4 regions of the Micromonospora sp. NPDC023888 genome follow, and region 2 is predicted to be linked to each of the others. Evidence: riboswitches for the same ligand, from Rfam matches in the RefSeq annotation. Region 2 holds a riboswitch; each other region holds the start of a gene.

Region 1 (4,051 bases), on a different contig from region 2:
CGTCCTGGAACTCCCGGCGGGCAGCCGGGTCCGCAGCGGATCGCCGACCGGGCGGCCGCAGCAAGCGAGCCGGCCCGGGCGTACGCCGAGCTGACCGCCGGAAACCGGCGCTTCGTCAGCGGCGCCCCACGCCACCCCAACCAGGACGCCGGGCACCGGGCCGCCGTGGCCGACGGGCAGCACCCGTTCGCGGTGATCGTCGGCTGCTCCGACTCCCGCCTGGCCGCCGAGATCATCTTTGACCGGGGGCTTGGTGACCTGTTCGTGGTCCGCACGGCCGGGCACACCACCGGTCCGGAGGTGCTCGGCAGTGTGGAGTACGCGGTGACCATCCTCGGCACCCCGCTGGTGGTGGTGCTCGGCCACGACTCGTGCGGGGCGGTGCAGGCGGCGCGGGAGTCCTCCGCGACCGGCACCCAGCCTCCCGGGCACCTGGGTGCGGTGGTCGACGCCGTGCTGCCCAGTCTGCGCCGGGCCGAGACCGAGGGTGTGGACGACATCGACGGCATCGTCGACATCCACATCGCGCAGACCGTTGAGACGCTGCTCCGGGAGTCGCCGGTGCTTGCCGACGAGGTGGCGCAGGGGCGGTGCGCGGTGGTGGGTGTGTCGTACCGGCTGGCCGCCGGAGCGGTGCGCCCGGTGGCCGCCGTGCCGGCCGGCTTCGCGGCGCTCGACGTGCCGACCGGCTCGGCCGACCCGGTCGCGGCCGCCTGACGCGTCGAGGGCCGCTCCGCGCGACGCGGAACGGCCCTCGACGGAGGATGCTGCGGGTCAGAGCATCGACATGTGCACGTGGTCGGTGTGGTTCGACGGCCCGCTGTACGACTTCCAGCCGGTCGCCGGGAACCAGATCTGCCGGTTCCAGATCACGTAGTAGATGCCGAGCCGGTCGGCGTTGCGGATGAGGAACGCGGCGACGTTGTTGCCGTACGTCCGGGTGTCCTCGTTGTGCCACGGTGAGAAGCCGCTCTTCTGTAGCGACCAGTCGCAGGCGCGGCCCTTCGGGTGCTCGTACGGCCCGCCGTTGCGGTGACAGCCGACGAACCGGTTGAAGCCGGCCCGCTTGACCTCCTTGTACGCGTGCAGCGTGCGCGGCGTGACGCAGCCGGACGTGGTGGGGTCATCCTCGCTACAGGACTGCGCCTTCCAGTCACCGTCGGCGGTGCGGCCCGGCCCGATCCGGGCGACCGGCGAGGTGGCGTCCACCAGACCGCCGGTGAAGCCCTTGCCGCCAACCAGGGCGAGCGCCTTGTCGGCCTCGCTCTTGCGCTTGGCCATCACGGCGGTCTGCTTCTGCTGCTCCCGGACCTCGGTGTCGAGGGCCAGCTTGGCCTGCTCGGCACGGGCCTTCACCGTGTTGACCTCAGCGAGCTTGTTCTCGTTCACCATGTTGATCTCGTCGAGCATCGCGGCGCGCTGGACGAACGTGTCCGGGGCGTCGCTTTCGAGCAGCATCGCGAGTGCGCCGATCCGACCGGTGCGGTACGACTGGGCGGCGATCTGCCCGACCTGGGGCGCCAGCGCGTCCAGGTCGGCCTTGGCCCGGTCCACCTCGATCGCCAACTCCAGTTGCCGCTTCTTGGACTTGTCCAGTTTGGACTTGGCGGCGGAGTAGTCGCGGTTCACCTGCTCGATGACGTCGTTGAGCAGCTTGGGCTCGTCGTCCTCCTCGTGCCCGGACGGTGTGGGGGTCGTCGGGGCGGCGTGGGCCGGGAGGGGCCCGGCGAGCACGGTCAGTGCGGCGATCACGGCCACCACGGGTGTCAACCAGCGGCGTAGGGGTGCCGTCACAATGTTCCCTTCCCTCGACCGCCGACCGGGTTAGCTGACGGGTTCGGGGCGGAAGTGGCCCCTACCGCTGACGCGGATTCACCCCACACACCTGGGTCCCCGGCTCGCCGGTTGGCGATTGGGCGGTGGCACCGCAGGCGCCGCTTCGCGCCTTCATCGGTAACCGGCAGCGAGGTTACCCGAGAGTCGACTGGGTGAGCTACGCCTGGATGCCGACCAAAAGTGTCATTTCGCCATAGCGTTGTGTGACCAGTGACGCGGTTCTCAGGGGGAAGACCCGATCTGGTCACGCTGAGGAGTGTCACCATGCCGTATCCGTGCTCCTGTTCGACTCCGGCCACCCGTCGGTGGCGGTGGATGGGGGCCGGGCCCGCGTCTGGTCCGGCTCGTCGGGTCGCCTCGTTCGCGGCGCGTTGAGGGCGGCCAGCGCCTCCGCCCGGTCCGCCCGGGGGCGCGGCCGGGCGGCGTCGACGGGCGGCGTGGTTTCGGCGCGCCCGGCCGCGGTCACGATCGCGGCCAGCCCGGTGGTCAGTGGCACGGCGGCGATCAGCCCGAGCGTGGCGACCGCGCTGCGGACGATCTCCTGCGCGAGGAACTCGCTGGTGAGGATCTGCCCGATCGGCCGCGAGTCGGCGGTGAGCAGGAGCAACAGGGGCAGCGACGCGCCCGCGTACGCCAGCACGATGGTGTTGACGGTGGAGGCGATGTGCGCGCGGCCGACGCGGGTCGCCGCACGGTAGAGCTGCATACGGGTCAGCCCGGCATTGGCGTTCGCCAGCTCGGTGACGGTGGCCGCCTGGGTGACCGTCACGTCGTCGAGCACCCCGAGCGAACCGATGATGATCCCGGCGAGCAGCAGGCCGTGCAGGTCCACGTCGCCCTGGAACATCGACAGTGTCGTCGCGTCCTCGCTGCCGAAGCCGGTGAGGTGGGTCGCCGCCGTGGCGATGGTGGCGAGCACGCCGGTCAGCACCAGGCTGCCCAGGGTGCCGAGCACCGCGACCGAGGTCTGCGCTGTGACGCCGTGGGTCAGGTAGAGCACCACGAACATGATCAGGGCGGCGCCGACCACCGCCACCAGGAGCGGTGATCTGCCGGCGCCGATGCCCGGCAGCACGAAGGTGAGCAGGATGGCGAAGCTGGCCGCCAACCCGGCGAGCGCGGCCAGACCTCGCCAGCGGCCGAACGCGACGATCGCGGCGGCGAAGATCACCGCCAGCCACACCATCGGGGTGCCGCGCTGGTGCTCGGCGATGTTCCAGTTGCTGAGGGCGGGATCGGTCGGGTCGGTCAGCTCGACCAGGATGACCTCGTCGCCGACGTCGACCCGTGGCGCGCCCGGGCCGTCGGGCACCGGTGTCTGCACCTGCTGGCCGGCGGCGGGTCCGTCGTCCACCCGGACGTCGACGGTGCCGCACGGCCCGGCGCCGACCCGGGGTGTGCCCTCGGGGCTCGACGGCACCGGCGGGCATGGCTCGGTCACCACCCGGGTCACCGTGCCGGCGTAGCGGGGCACGTCCGCTCCGCCGTCGGTCCGCGGTGCTCCTCCGCGCGGCCAGAGCAGCGCCGCGGCGAGCACGGTGGCGACGAAGAGGGGCACCACCGTCATGACGAGGATCCGTCGCACCCGGGGCGGGGCGGACGGAGCGGGACGGGCGTGGTCGGAACCCAAGTCGAGACTCCCAACGATCCGGTGCGGGATACGGGCCAGCGGGCCGCGCGGTTCAGCGTCGTCGCCGAAAGTCGGCGACCGGGCGCGGCGGATCGCGGACCGACGACCACGCGATCACCGACGGTCAGTGCCCGGCCCCGTCCGACCGGAAACCGGCATCTCGGCGCGCCGCCGACACCGGGGCGTGTCGTCAGCCGCGCTTCATCAGCCGGCCGACCGCCGCCATCATCTCGGTGGCCATCTCGTCGGCCCGGCCCTCGGCCGCCCCCTCGTGCATGCAGTGCCGGGCGTGTCCGTCGAGCAGCCCCAGCGCCACCTTGTCGAGCGCGGCCTGGATCGCGGAGATCTGGGTGAGCACGTCGATGCAGTAGCGGTCGTCGTCGACCATCTTCTCGATGCCGCGGACCTGCCCCTCGACTCGGCGGAGCCGCGCGAGTAGCTGGTCCTTGCTGGCGGTGTATCCGCGGATCGGGGTGGGTGCGCTCATGCCGACCAGGATAGCCTACCCCCCGGGGGTATGGTACGGTGCATTCGTGACGGCGATACCCCCACCGGGTACCGGTACAGCGAAGGAGACGATCCGAT
Region 2 (4,051 bases):
CTTCCCGCCGGTCCGGTCGCTGGAGTTCTGGTTGGGCGCGGTGGCGGCCGAGTTGATGCGTCGTGGTCTGTGGCGTGGCCCCGGGCTGACCTGGGCCAGCGTCATCTTCGTGGGCATCTGGGCGGCAGCCGCGCAGTGGATTCCCGCGGAGCTGTGGACCACGCTGCTCGCTGTCGGGTACCTGCTGGTGATCACCGCCGCCGCGGACGCGGACGTGCGGGACCGGCGGTCACCGTGGCGGTCCCGGCCGCTGGTCTGGCTCGGCGAGGTCTCCTTCGCCTTCTACCTGGTCCACGTGCTGGTGATGACGAGCGTGCTGCGCTACACCGGGGACTGGGGGACCGGCTTCGAGGGTTGGCGCGGCCCGGCCGTGGTACTCGCTTTCCTGCTGGTGACCCTGCTCCTCGCCGGGCTGCTGCATCGCTACGTCGAAACCCCGATGATGCGCCGGCTCGCGCCGCGCCGTCCGGCCCGGTCGGCGTCCGTCCCGGCACAACGCACGGCCGGGACCCGGGCCACCGCCGACGCCGCCCCCGAGACCGGCGGCGTCGGGCCCCGGACCGAGGCCGGCGGGCCCGACCAGCCCGGCAGTCGATCAACGTACGCGGACACCCGCTGACACCGTCCACCCTGGTCAGCGGGTTCGGCGCGGCGTGTGTCGACACGCCCGTGGTCGATGCGCCCGGGTCGGCGCGACGGTAGCGTGGGGACGTGCTTCCGGTCGCGCTCACCTGTCCGCTGTGGTGGGTGGCGCGCTGGGCGACCCGGGTGCTGACCAGCCTCGCCGTCGTCGCGGCCCTGGCGCTCGGCGCCGGCCCGGCCTCGGCCGCCGTGTCACCGTCGCAGCCGACCTTCGCGCCGACCCCGACCGTCGCCCCGAGCGTGGGTGCCGCGCCGAGTGCGGGTGCCGCCGAGGAGGCTCTCCCGGCCTGGTCGGTCGACGCGCCACCGGCGCTCCCCGGTGACCAGGGCGTCATCGCGACAGGCGCGCTGCCGGTCCGCGCGGCCGGACCCGACCGGCTGCCCCTCGTCGACAGCCCCCGCAGCCGGGCACCCCGAGGTCCACCCGGGCGCTGAGCCACCGGGACAAGCGTCCCGTCGCCGCGCTCCGTCGACCCACCAGCTCCGCACCCCGCCGACCCGTGGCCCGCCGTGGCCGGGTGGCCGGCGGGGCTCCCCATCGCTCTGCTTCCTCCGCGAGGTGCCGACCATGGAGACTGCCGTCTTCTACCAGTTCGTAACCGAGGTACCGCAGGCCGCTGCCATCTGGTCGGCCCTGCTCCTGCTGGCGCTCGGCATGCTCGCCGTGCTTGTCGCCCGGCCCGAACGGGACCGGCCCACCGACGACCCGTCCCCGGCCGCACCGACCGCGCGGGAGGTGGCCGCGGCCGAGATCGTCGACAGGCGCCGGTACGCCGAGGAGGTGGCCGTCGCCGCGGCCGGCGCGGCCCGGACGGCCCGGCGGCGACGCGATGCCTGGCTGGCCAGTCAGGAAGCGGCCGAACGCGCCTGGGCGCGGTACGACGAGGCGGACACCGCGGCGCGCCGCTTCGCGGGGGCCGGGGCGCTGCCCACCCCCGACACTCCTCGCACCCCCGCTGAATACGCCGCCCGGGAGCGCTACCTGCACCGCGCGGCGACGGCGGCGTACTGGCGGGGCGACCTGAGCATGGCGCAGCTCAGCGACGTGTTCGGGCACCGGCACGGCTGGGATCCCCGGCGGCACCCGGTCGAGCAGGAAGCGCTGCTCAGCCGGTCGATCCGGGACGCGAGACGGGCCGACCACCAGGCCGCCGCCACCGCGGAGCGGGCCGCCTGGCGGGCTGCGGAACTGGCCGCCGAGTCGGCGCGTGCCCTTGCCGAGGAGGCGTGGGCGGCAGCGGCCCGGCTGCGGCCGACCCCCGCGCCCGCCCGCCGACTGGTGCGCGGGGCGGCCCGTCCCGCCGTCGTGGCACGCTGGCGCCCGGCCCGGGCGGGTTGAGCCCGATCCGTTATGTGAGCCCGGTCACGGGATTCCGAATTCGGGCGCGCGGCACGTTCGGCGCTATTTTTCCCGGAATTGTGACCGCGATATCGGCGAGCTGTCCGGTTGTCGCCCATAGGCGTCACCGTAACCGCTTGTCCCATCGAGTCACATCATCGGCAAGACGCGCAGAAATTGCCGCGCCGATTCGGGTTTACGCAGGTGAACCTGGCTTGGCAGGGTGTGAACGGGCCAGTAGTGTCGTCCCGTCCGGTGCGGTAACCGATCGCAAGAGGCGACGCCGCGCCGACCCGCTCAATCGTGATGAACGAACCGGGGACCCATCAGTAAGTCCGGGGTGAATCCGCGAGCCACGGCCCGCGGTAGGGCGATCTTCCCGCCCGAATCCGTCAGCTAACCCGGTAGGCGGTGTCGGAAGGAGTTCCATCCTCGTGCAGCACCTCTCCACCCCTCGGCTGTTCCCTCGCCTCCACGGCGCAGCGGTGCCCCCGCTCATCCGTCACGTGACGGTGAGCTGACCCCCCGGGTCATCGCCTAACCGCCCGGCCACGCCGGGCGTTCCCCTGAGCGGTTCACCATCCGCGGACCATCGTCCGCGCGCTGACGGCTGCCCGGATACCGGTCCGGCCCCGGTGTGCCGCTCTCCCCCCGATCCGTGGAGGACCCCGTGAAGCACACCCTTCAGCGCCAGCTCCGCCGCATCACGAGCGAGCGCCCGTACCAGATCGTCGCCGCCTCCGCCGCGGCCCTCGTGATCGCCGCCACCACCGGCACCCTGCTCGCCACCACCGACGACGCGCCGGCCGGCCAGCGCACCGCGACCACTGTCGCCGAGATGCGCAGCGGCGTCGCCGCCTCCCGTGGCGAGGCGCGCGACGCCTCCCCGTCGGCCAGCGCCGCGGCGGCCAGCGCCGCCCCGGCCACCAGCGCCGCCTCGCCCGCCGCCAAGGCCAGCAGCAACCCGGACCTGACCCGCAGGCCGGAGCGGCCGAAGCCGCCCGCGACCAAGGTGCTCGACTACGAGTACGAGGCGCAGAACACCTACTACAACTGCGGTCCGGCGGCCACCCGCAACGCACTGAGCGCCACCGGGATCGACCGCACCCAGGAGGAGCTCGGCGCCGAGCTGGGCACCACCGAGATGGGCACCAACTCGGCCGAGGACACCACCCGGGTGCTCAACGCCGAGGTGAAGGGCTCCCCGTACCGGACCCGGATGTTCGCCGGCGCGCCCAGCCCGGCGCAGATGGACCGCCTCCAGGCCGACGTGGTCAAGGCCATCACCGACGGCCGTGGCGTGGTCGCCAACGTCGTCGGGGACGCCACCGACACCGACGGCGGCTGGCACTCCTACGGCGGCGGGCACTACATCGCCGTCGTGGGTTACAAGGACAACGGCCGCACGGTGCGCATCGCCGACTCGGCGAACCCGGCCGACCCGTCGTACTGGATCACCACCATCGACCTGGCCAACTGGATCGCCAGCCGGGGCTACTCCGCCTGACCCAGGCACGCATACCGCCACGGGCGCCGTCCCTCACGAGGGGTCGGCGCCCGCGGCGTCTCTCCCGCCGATCCCGGGGTACGCCCCCGTCGACGACTCTCGTACCTGACCGTGAACCGTGGGAGACTGCGGCCGTGGTGGATGAATCGGGTGGTCACGCCGGTCGACGGCCGGTCCTGCTGCTGTTGCACGGGATGGGGGCGACCGGCGACGTGTGGTTGCCCTGGGCGCCCCACCTGGAACAACACTGGCCCGGGCGGTGGCTGGCGCCGGACCTGGCCGGTCACGGCTGGGCGCCGCCGCTGCCGTCGTACTCCTTCGCCGGCTTCGCCCAGCGGATCGCGCAGGCCCTCGCCCCCGACGACCGGCTCGTCGTGCTCGGGCACTCGCTGGGTGGCGTGTTCGGCCTCGCGTTGGCCGCGCGCGACGCCGGGATGCCGGTGGACGCGGTGGTCGGGCTGGGCATCAAAGCGCTCTGGTCACCCGCCGAGTTGGAACGCGCCGCCGAGCTGGCCGCCCGCCCGGTGAGCTGGTTCGCCAGCCGTACCGAGGCGGCCCGTCGC
Region 3 (4,051 bases), on a different contig from region 2:
CGTCGACACCGAGCGACATCGCCATCCGGGCCTGCCAGACGCCCTGCCCGCCGGGGTGCAGATGCAGCTCGGGGTGCTCGTTCGGCTGGTCCACGGTGACCGTGAGCTGCGGGGTGGGCGCGAAGACCATCACGTGGCCGCTCATCCGTCGTCGCCGCTCATGGTGTCGCCCTTCGCGCGGTCGGGTGATTCATCATCAACCGACCCTAATGCGACAACTGGCGGTGCGGCATCTCATCGGCCGGGGTTCGTCCGGGCATCGGCGGCCGTCCGGCGTTGCCAGCCAGACATCGGTACGGGACGATCGTGCGACAAACGACGGTGGGAGACGTGTGCTCAGCAGCGATACCTTCAGCTACACCGTCCAGGCCCGGTGTTCGCTGGCCGAGGCGGCGGCGATGCTCAGTGACCTGACCCGGCAGGGCGAGCTGCATCCGCTGATCGTCCGGGTCCGTCAGGTGCCGACCCGACCCGGCGCCCGGGCCAGCTACACGATCAACGACAGGCTGGTGGCCGGCCCACTGCGCTTCCGGACCACGTACCACGCGGACGTGCTGACCATCGAGGACGACGAGATCGTCACGGTGGCCCGCCAGTGGCCCGCCACCACGGTGCGCAACCACACTCGACTGCGCGCCGAGCCGGACGGCCTGGTCCGGATCGACGTCGAGATCACCCTGACCGCGCCGACCCCACTGTTCCGGTACGCGTTCCGCCAGGCGCGGGCCGCTCACCTCGCCCTCGCGGCCCGTCTCGGCCCGGCCCTCGACCGCGCCGGCGACCCACCGCCCCCGGCCTGACCCCGCCCGTGGGTGGGTGGGGCGGCGGGACGTCGACCCCACGGTTTGTAGGTGGACAGCACCGTCGCGATGATCATCAGGCTGGTCGACACCGCGGGTGCGATCACCAGGTCGGCGCGGTCGCGGGCGGGGAGGGCGGCGCCCACCGCACCGGCGTGCCGCAGATTCGGCGTGAGCAGGAACAGCACCAGCCCGACCATCACCGTGGTGAGCACGAGCTTGGCCAGTACCCAGCGATAGCGCCACAGGCCCCAGGGGGTGAGCAGCGCGCTGGCGACCCCGATCAGCCAGACCAGGACGCTCAGCGGCGCGAACAGCACCGTGCCGACCAGCGCGGTGACCGGGTAGACGACAGCCGGGTCGGCGCCGCGCTGCACGGCGATGCCGAGGGTGAGGAGCACGAGGTCGGCGCCGAGCCAGCCGAGCGAGGTGACCAGATGCAGGGTGAGGAGCCCCTTGCGGGCGCTGGGTGGGATCCGACGCATACCGCGATGCTGCCCGCCGACCCGGTCCGGGTCGTCCGACCGCCGACGACATCCGGGGTACGTCCCGGGACGTACCCCGAACGTCGGGTGGGTCAGTAGACCGACAGGTGTACGTGGTTGGTGTGGTCGGTGGACGGGGTGCCACCCGCGCCGCTGTACGACTTCCACCCGCTGCTGGGCAGCCAGATCTGCCGGTACCAGATCACGTACAGCACGGCGAGTTGGTCGGCGTTGCGGATGAAGTACGCGGCCAGGTTGTTGCCGTACGTCTTGTCGCCGCCGGTGGCGTTACCGCCGAAGCCGCTCTTCTGGGCGGCGAAGTCGCAGGCCCGGCCCTTGGGATGCTCGCCGGAGCCGCTGGGGCGGTGACAGGAGACGTACCGGGTGAAGCCGGCGGCCTTGGCCTGGTTGAGCGCGTGCAGGGTGCGCGGGGTGATGCAGCCGCTGGCGGGCGTGGGGTCGTTGACGCTGCACGATTCGGATGGCCAGGAGCCGTCGGAGTTACGGGGCGCCGGCTTGGCGTTGGCGGTGGAGGTGCCCCGGTTGGAGCCGGTGTCGGCGGTGGTCTGCGGCTTGGGGGTGTTGGCCACGGTCAGCGCCCGTTCGGCCTGGTCCTTGCGCTTGGACATCACCGCGACCTGCTTGCGTTGTTCGACGATCTCGCCGTTCAGGGCGGCCCGGGTGCGACTGGCCTGGTCCTTGGTGGCGAGCAGGTCGCGCAGCACCCGGTCCTCGTTGGCGGCCACCGCATCGAGGGCGGCGGCCCGGTCCATGAAGCCCTCCGGGCTGCTGCTGTTGAGCAGCGCCGACACCACGCCGAGCCGGCCGGTGCGGTACGCCACGCCGGCGATCTCGCCGACCTTGCCGCTGCGTTGGTTGAGCTCGACCTCGATGGTCTTCAGTTGGGTGGCGAGCTGCTGCTGCCGCTGCACGGAGGTGTCCAGAGCGCGTTTCGCGTCCAGATAGCCCTTGCTGGCGGCCTCGAGTTGGGCGCGTAGCGAAGGGGTGCCGCCCTCCTCGTCGGAGTCGGGTGCGGCGGCGGCCCGCAGGCCGGTCGGGGGAGCGGCCGAGGCGGTGCCGGCCGGGAGCGCGACGCCGAGGGCGAACATCGCGACGATCAGGGCCGCCAGTCGGGCGGCGGGGGGTCGTGCTGGTGCCACTGCGCATGTCCTTCCGTCAGCCGCCGACCGGGTTAGCTGACGGGTTCGGGACGGAAGATCCCTACCGCTGACGCGGATGCACCCCAGGAACGGTGGTTCCCCGGTTCGCCCGGTTGGGCGATTAGGCGGCGACCGCCACCGGCGCCTGGAGGGCGCCGCCTGGTGGAGGCCGGGACCGAGCCTACCGGTGCCGGTGGGGCAGTTGCAGCCGATGTGACACACGGTGCGTAGGTCGTCACCAGAAAATTGTCACCACTCGATCGAGCCGCAGGCTCCGGAGGCGGCGCCGGGCTCGATCTGCAACGTCGCGTGTTCGATCCGGAAGTCGTCGTGCAGGGCGGTACGCGCCGCGGTGAGCACCGCGCCGACCTCCGCGCCGGGTGCCATGGTCAGGTGCGCGGAGGCCACGTCCATGCCTGAGGTGAGCGTCCAGACGTGCAGGTCGTGCACCTCGACCACCCCGGGGACGGCGGCCAGCCGGTCGTGCACGGCGGTCACCTGGAGATGTTCCGGGGCGGCCTGCACCAGGATGCGGATGGCGGCCCGGGCCAGCCGCCAGGTGCGCGGCAGGATGAACACGCCGATGGCGACGGCGACCAGCGGGTCGGCCCACCACCAGTCGGTGACGGCGATGAGCAGTGCCGCGCCGATCACGCCGACCGAGCCGAGCAGGTCGCCGAGCACCTCCAGGTAGGCACCCTGGAGGTTGATGCTCTCCTTGGCTCCGGCGCGGAGCAGGGCGAAGGCGGCGATGTTGGCGAGCAGGCCGAGCACGGCCACCGCGAGCATCGGGCCGGCGATGACCTCGTGCGGGTCGCCGAAGCGGCGGATCGCCTCGATCACCACGTAGATCGCGACGCCGGAGAGCAGGACGGCGTTGGCGAGCGCGGCGAGCACCTCGAGTCGGTAGAGCCCGAAGGTGCGTTGCGGGTCGGCGGTGGCCCGCCGGGTCGCGGTGATCGCGGCGAGCGCCATCCCGATGCCGAGCACGTCGGTGAACATGTGCCCGGCGTCGGAGAGCAGGGCGAGTGAGCCGGTGTGCAGGGCGGCCACCGCCTCGACCACCATCAGGGTGGCGAGCAGCCCGAACGCCGCCCAGAGTCGCCCCCTGTGCTGGTGTGCGGCATTGGCGACCGACCCATGGTGGTGGTCATGACCTGCGCCCACGAGATCCACCTTCCGCCGCCGGTCGGGGCCCGGTCAAATGTATGTTCACATCGCTATGTATGCAAGTATGGGGTGGGCCGCTGGCCCGCCAGGCGATTTGCCCCGGATCAGCCGGTCGGATCGATGGTGGTGAGTCGCTGCGTGGCCCGGGAGAGCGCCACGTACAGGGTGCGTACCCCCGCACCCGGATCCGCCCGGATCTCGCTCGGCGCGACAAGCACGACCCCGTCGTACTCCATGCCCTTGGCCTCCAGGCTGGTCACGACCTGTAGGCGCGGCGCGTCGAGCGCGTCGAGCCAACCGGCGACCTCGTCGCGGCGGGGGACCGGCGTGATCACCCCGACCGTGCCCTCCACCTCGGCCAGCAGCCCGGCGGCCGCCTTCACGACGGCGGTCTCCAACCCGGTCGCGGGCACCACCAACTCGACCGGGTCGACCC
Region 4 (4,051 bases), on a different contig from region 2:
GTACGTCTGCCCGGCGGAGGCGCGGGCGCCGTGATCGGACACCTCCATGGTGTTCGGGGTGCCGTCGGGGCGCAGCGCGATGTCGTTCACAAGTGGCGCGTCCGCGGCCGGCGCGGAGCGCAGCACCACAGCCGAGGAGCCGCGCGGCGCGCACGGTACGCCGGCGGTGACGCAGCCGACGAACGCCGGCTGGTTGGTGGCGAAGTCCGGGTCGATCCGGACCAGACCGGTGGCCGGGGTGCCGGTGTCCAACCGTGGGGCGTGCAGCAGCTCGAAGTAGTGGGTCCAGTCCCAGTACGGGCCGGTGTCCCAGTGCATGCCACGGACGTTCGCGGCGATGGTGCCGGGCACGTTGTCGTGGCCGATGATGTGCTGGCGGTCCAGCGGGACGCCCAGCCGCAACGCGAGATGACGGACCAGCTTCGCCGAGGTCCGGTACATCGCCTCGGTGTACCAGGTGCCCTGCGCCGCGAAGCCCTCGTGCTCCAGCCCGACCGCCTTGGCGTTGACGTACCAGTTGCCGGCGTGCCAGGCGACATCCTTGGTCTTGACGTGCTGGGCGACGTGCCCGTCCACGGAGCGCAGCGTGTAGTGCCAGCTCACGTAGGTCGGGTCCTGGACGAGTTGCAGGGTGGTGGCCCAGCTTCCCTCGGTGTCGTGGATGACGATGTACTCGATCTTCTGCCGGGCGGGCCGGTCGGACAGGTCGTGGTTGCCGTAGTCCCCGTCGCCGAACGCCGCGTAGGGCGCCGGGATCCACTCGCAGGAGATGGTCCGGGGGCATTCCAGCCCGTCCGGGCGGGCGAGCCGGCGCAGACCCAGTCGGTCCAGCCAGGAGCGCTCCGGACGGATCGCGCGGGCCGGCAGCGTGATCCGCTGGCCGTCGTCGGTCACCCGCGACTCGCCGGCGCCGATGGTGGTGAAGACCTCGTCGGCGAAGGCCGCCGCGGCGTCGGCGCTGTCCGCGCCGGCGTAGCGGGCCACCGCGCCGTACCAGGTGGCGGGGTCGGTGCCGGCACCGACCGGCGCGCCCAACTCCCGCTGGTACGAGGCCAGCAGCGCCGCCCCGCCCCGGATGTTGACGGTGGGGTCGGTGCGCAGCGCGTCGGGGGCCGCGCCGGTCAGGGCGGCGGCGGCATCCACGGTCTGCAACGCGGCGGCGGGTGGCGCCGGATCCTCGGCCGGCCGGGGGGCGGGTGCCAGCGCGGTACGGGAGTCGTCGCCGCGCGGGTCCTCGGTGCCGGTGTCGTGGTGGCCGCCCACGGGCAGCGCGGCCACGTGTCGGGCGTCGGTCAGGTGCATGGGGCCGTAACCGCCGCTGGTGCTGGGTGTGCCGGCGTTGCTGTCCCAGCGGGACTCCAGGTAGGACACGCCGAGCAGCACGTCGGTCGGTACGCCGTACTCGGCCGCCGCGGCGGCGTACTGCTGCTGACGGTCGGCGGTGGGCGCGGCGGCGTTGGCGGGTGGTGGGACCGCGGTCGCGGCGGCGACCACGGCGGCGGCGAGCAGTGCACGCCGGCCGGCGAGCAGGGTTGGATGGTGCATCGAACCCCCTAGATTTCGCGGGTGAAGATGAGGCCACCTTCGCGCCGGCCGGGAGTCCGCGTCAATACCTTTCCATGTATCGACTCGTCGGGAAAGAAATCTTCACGTACGGTCGGTGACCCTCTCCGATCGGTACGGAGTGTCACGGCCGCACGGGTTGCGGAGTGGTAACAAGCGTCTCTACTCTGGTCATTCGTCGGCCCGATAGCAGCTCCGTCCAGCCCGGGCGGTAACGGACCGACACCGCCGAGTCGTTTCCGAACGAACCGGGGACCCATGTCTCCCGGGGTGAATCCGCAACCACTGCGGTAGGGCGCCGACTTCCCGCCCGAACCCGTCAGCTAACCCGGTAGGCGGTCAGGAAGAAGGAGTACGGAACCCCGGTGGCACTCCATGCCCCGCGGCCGTCGTCCGAGCGGTCGGCAGCAGCCGGCCCCACGTCGATCGCGCCGCGCCCACGCTGGTCCCGCTTCACCACCGCGCTCGCCGCACTGGCCGGCGTCGCCGTCGTCCTGACCGGCAGCGCCACGGCGGCCCACGCCGACCCGTCCGTCGCCGAGATCGAACGCCAGATCGACGCCGACTGGAACAAACTCGAACCGGTCATCGAACAGCACAACGCCACCCGGATCGACCTCGCCAACAAGCGCAAGCAGGCCCAGGCGCTGGCCGCCCGGATCGCCCCGCTTGAGCGTCAGGTCGACGTCGCGATGGACAAGGTGAGTGCCCTGGCCGTGCGCGCCTACAAGGGCGAGAACGTGCTCACCGTCAACGCGGTGCTGGGTAGCCAGTCACCGAGCGAGGTGGTCGGCCAGCTCGAAATGCTCGACCGCTTCGCGCACAACCAGCAGCAGGACGTCCGCGAGGTGGCCGACCTGCGCGACGAGTTGGCCAGGCAGAAGGCGCCGCTCGACGAGATGGTGACCCAGCTCACCCGTACCGAGGCCCAGTTGGCGGCGAAGAAGAAGCAGATCAACGACGAGATCGACAAGCTGCAGAAGCTGCGCCTCAAGGTCTACGGCAGCGGCGGCGGCGGTCCGTTGCGCCCGGCGCCCTGCCCCGGCAGCTACCCCGGCGGCGCCGCCGGCACGGCCGTCAAGTTCGCCTGCGCGCAGATCGGCAAGCCCTACGTCTGGGGCGCCGAGGGCCCGAACTCGTACGACTGCTCCGGGTTGATGCTCGCCGCCTGGGCGAAGGCCGGGGTGTCACTGCCGCACAACGCCGCCGCGCAGAGCCGCGTCACCAAGAACGTCAGCAAGGCCGACCTGCGCCCCGGCGACCTGGTCTTCTACTACAGCGACATCCACCACGTCGGCATGTACGTCGGCGGCGGCTGGGTGGTGCACGCCTCGCAGGCCGGTCAACCGATCAAGATGAAGAAGGTCGACGACGGTCCGATCCACAGCTACGGCCGTCCCGGCTGATCGAGGGTGCCGACCGAAGGGCCCGTCGCGATTCGTCGCGGCGGGCCCTCGTCGTCACCTGTTCAGCGGGTGGGCCAGGTGCGCCAGTGCTGCCACGCGCGGCTCGGTGTCGGCCCGCGCTGCCCCTGGTAGCGCGAGCCGTAGACCGCCGAGCCGTACGGGTGCTCGGCCGGCGAGGAGAGCCGGAAGATGCAGAGCTGCCCGATCTTCATGCCCGGCCAGAGGGTGATGGGCAGGTTCGCCACGTTCGAGAGTTCAAGCGTGACGTGACCGGAGAAGCCGGGGTCGATGAAGCCGGCGGTGGAGTGCGTGAGCAGCCCGAGCCGCCCGAGTGAGCTCTTGCCCTCCAGTCGGCCGGCGAGCTGGTCGCCAAGTGAGATGACCTCAAGCGTCGAGGCGAGCACGAACTCCCCGGGGTGCAGCACGAACGGCTCCCCGTCGGGCACCTCGACCGCCGACGTCAGGTCGTCCTGCTGCATCGCCGGGTCGATGTGGGTGTAGAGGTGGTTGTTGAAGACCCGGAACAGCCGGTCCAGCCGCACGTCGATGCTGGAGGGTTGGACCAGGGTGGGCTCGAACGGCTCCAGGCCCAGCGTGCCGGCCTTGATCTCGGAGACCAGGTCGCGGTCGGAGAGCAGCATCGGACCACCATAGCGGCGGGACTCAAACCCGCCGGATTCGGTGCCGGTGACCAGCGCGTCGAGCTCGCTGCTCGTACATTTGTTCGATAGAATGCCCACATGGCTTCCTGGTCCGAATTCGCCGCCGACGAGCCCCGACTCGCCGACGGGATCCGCGTTCTCCTCCAGCAGTACGGGCCGGGCTTCGGCTACCTGGCCACGGTCCGCGCCGACGGCGGGCCCCGGGTCCATCCGGTCTCCCCGGTCATCACCGACGAGGGTCTGTTCTGCTTCATCATCGACTCCCCGAAGCGTCGTGACCTCGAACGCGATGGCCGCTACGCGCTGCACTCGTTCCCTCCGGAGGAGAGCGACGACGAGGCGTACGTGGCGGGCCATGCCCGTCCGGTGACCGATCCGGCGCGGGTCGCCCGGTTGGCGCAGGGCGCCCGCGCCGAGCCA

Evidence for each region. Region 2 has a riboswitch for cyclic di-AMP ahead of AB0F61_RS03900 (C39 family peptidase). Riboswitches for the same ligand answer to the same signal wherever they lie in the genome.
Region 1: linked by a shared signal. The riboswitch ahead of AB0F61_RS24055 (hypothetical protein) and the one ahead of AB0F61_RS03900 (C39 family peptidase) in region 2 are both predicted to bind cyclic di-AMP.
Region 3: linked by a shared signal. The riboswitch ahead of AB0F61_RS15950 (hypothetical protein) and the one ahead of AB0F61_RS03900 (C39 family peptidase) in region 2 are both predicted to bind cyclic di-AMP.
Region 4: linked by a shared signal. The riboswitch ahead of AB0F61_RS15265 (NlpC/P60 family protein) and the one ahead of AB0F61_RS03900 (C39 family peptidase) in region 2 are both predicted to bind cyclic di-AMP.

What each region holds. Positions count from the first base shown of each region.
Region 1 is NZ_JBEZZW010000029.1:66,578-70,628, forward strand. Features, by position in the region: gene AB0F61_RS24050 (carbonic anhydrase) at 1-717, shown strand, start outside; gene AB0F61_RS24055 (hypothetical protein) at 775-1,794, opposite strand; cyclic di-AMP (ydaO/yuaA leader) riboswitch at 1,799-1,929, opposite strand; gene AB0F61_RS24060 (YibE/F family protein) at 2,096-3,466, opposite strand; gene AB0F61_RS24065 (metal-sensitive transcriptional regulator) at 3,657-3,953, opposite strand; gene AB0F61_RS24070 (copper ion binding protein) at 4,050-4,051, shown strand, end outside.
Region 2 is NZ_JBEZZW010000003.1:189,689-193,739, reverse strand. Features, by position in the region: gene AB0F61_RS03915 (acyltransferase) at 1-619, shown strand, start outside; gene AB0F61_RS03910 (hypothetical protein) at 712-1,077, shown strand; gene AB0F61_RS03905 (hypothetical protein) at 1,211-1,981, shown strand; cyclic di-AMP (ydaO/yuaA leader) riboswitch at 2,266-2,407, shown strand; gene AB0F61_RS03900 (C39 family peptidase) at 2,640-3,488, shown strand; gene AB0F61_RS03895 (alpha/beta fold hydrolase) at 3,623-4,051, shown strand, end outside.
Region 3 is NZ_JBEZZW010000015.1:52,955-57,005, forward strand. Features, by position in the region: gene AB0F61_RS15935 (PfkB family carbohydrate kinase) at 1-145, opposite strand, end outside; gene AB0F61_RS15940 (SRPBCC family protein) at 333-800, shown strand; gene AB0F61_RS15945 (hypothetical protein) at 731-1,285, opposite strand; gene AB0F61_RS15950 (hypothetical protein) at 1,378-2,394, opposite strand; cyclic di-AMP (ydaO/yuaA leader) riboswitch at 2,451-2,583, opposite strand; gene AB0F61_RS15955 (cation diffusion facilitator family transporter) at 2,695-3,612, opposite strand; gene AB0F61_RS15960 (AAA family ATPase) at 3,720-4,051, opposite strand, start outside.
Region 4 is NZ_JBEZZW010000014.1:75,850-79,900, reverse strand. Features, by position in the region: gene AB0F61_RS15270 (N-acetylmuramoyl-L-alanine amidase) at 1-1,545, opposite strand, end outside; cyclic di-AMP (ydaO/yuaA leader) riboswitch at 1,780-1,915, shown strand; gene AB0F61_RS15265 (NlpC/P60 family protein) at 1,929-2,969, shown strand; gene dcd (dCTP deaminase) at 3,032-3,610, opposite strand; gene AB0F61_RS15255 (pyridoxamine 5'-phosphate oxidase family protein) at 3,710-4,051, shown strand, end outside.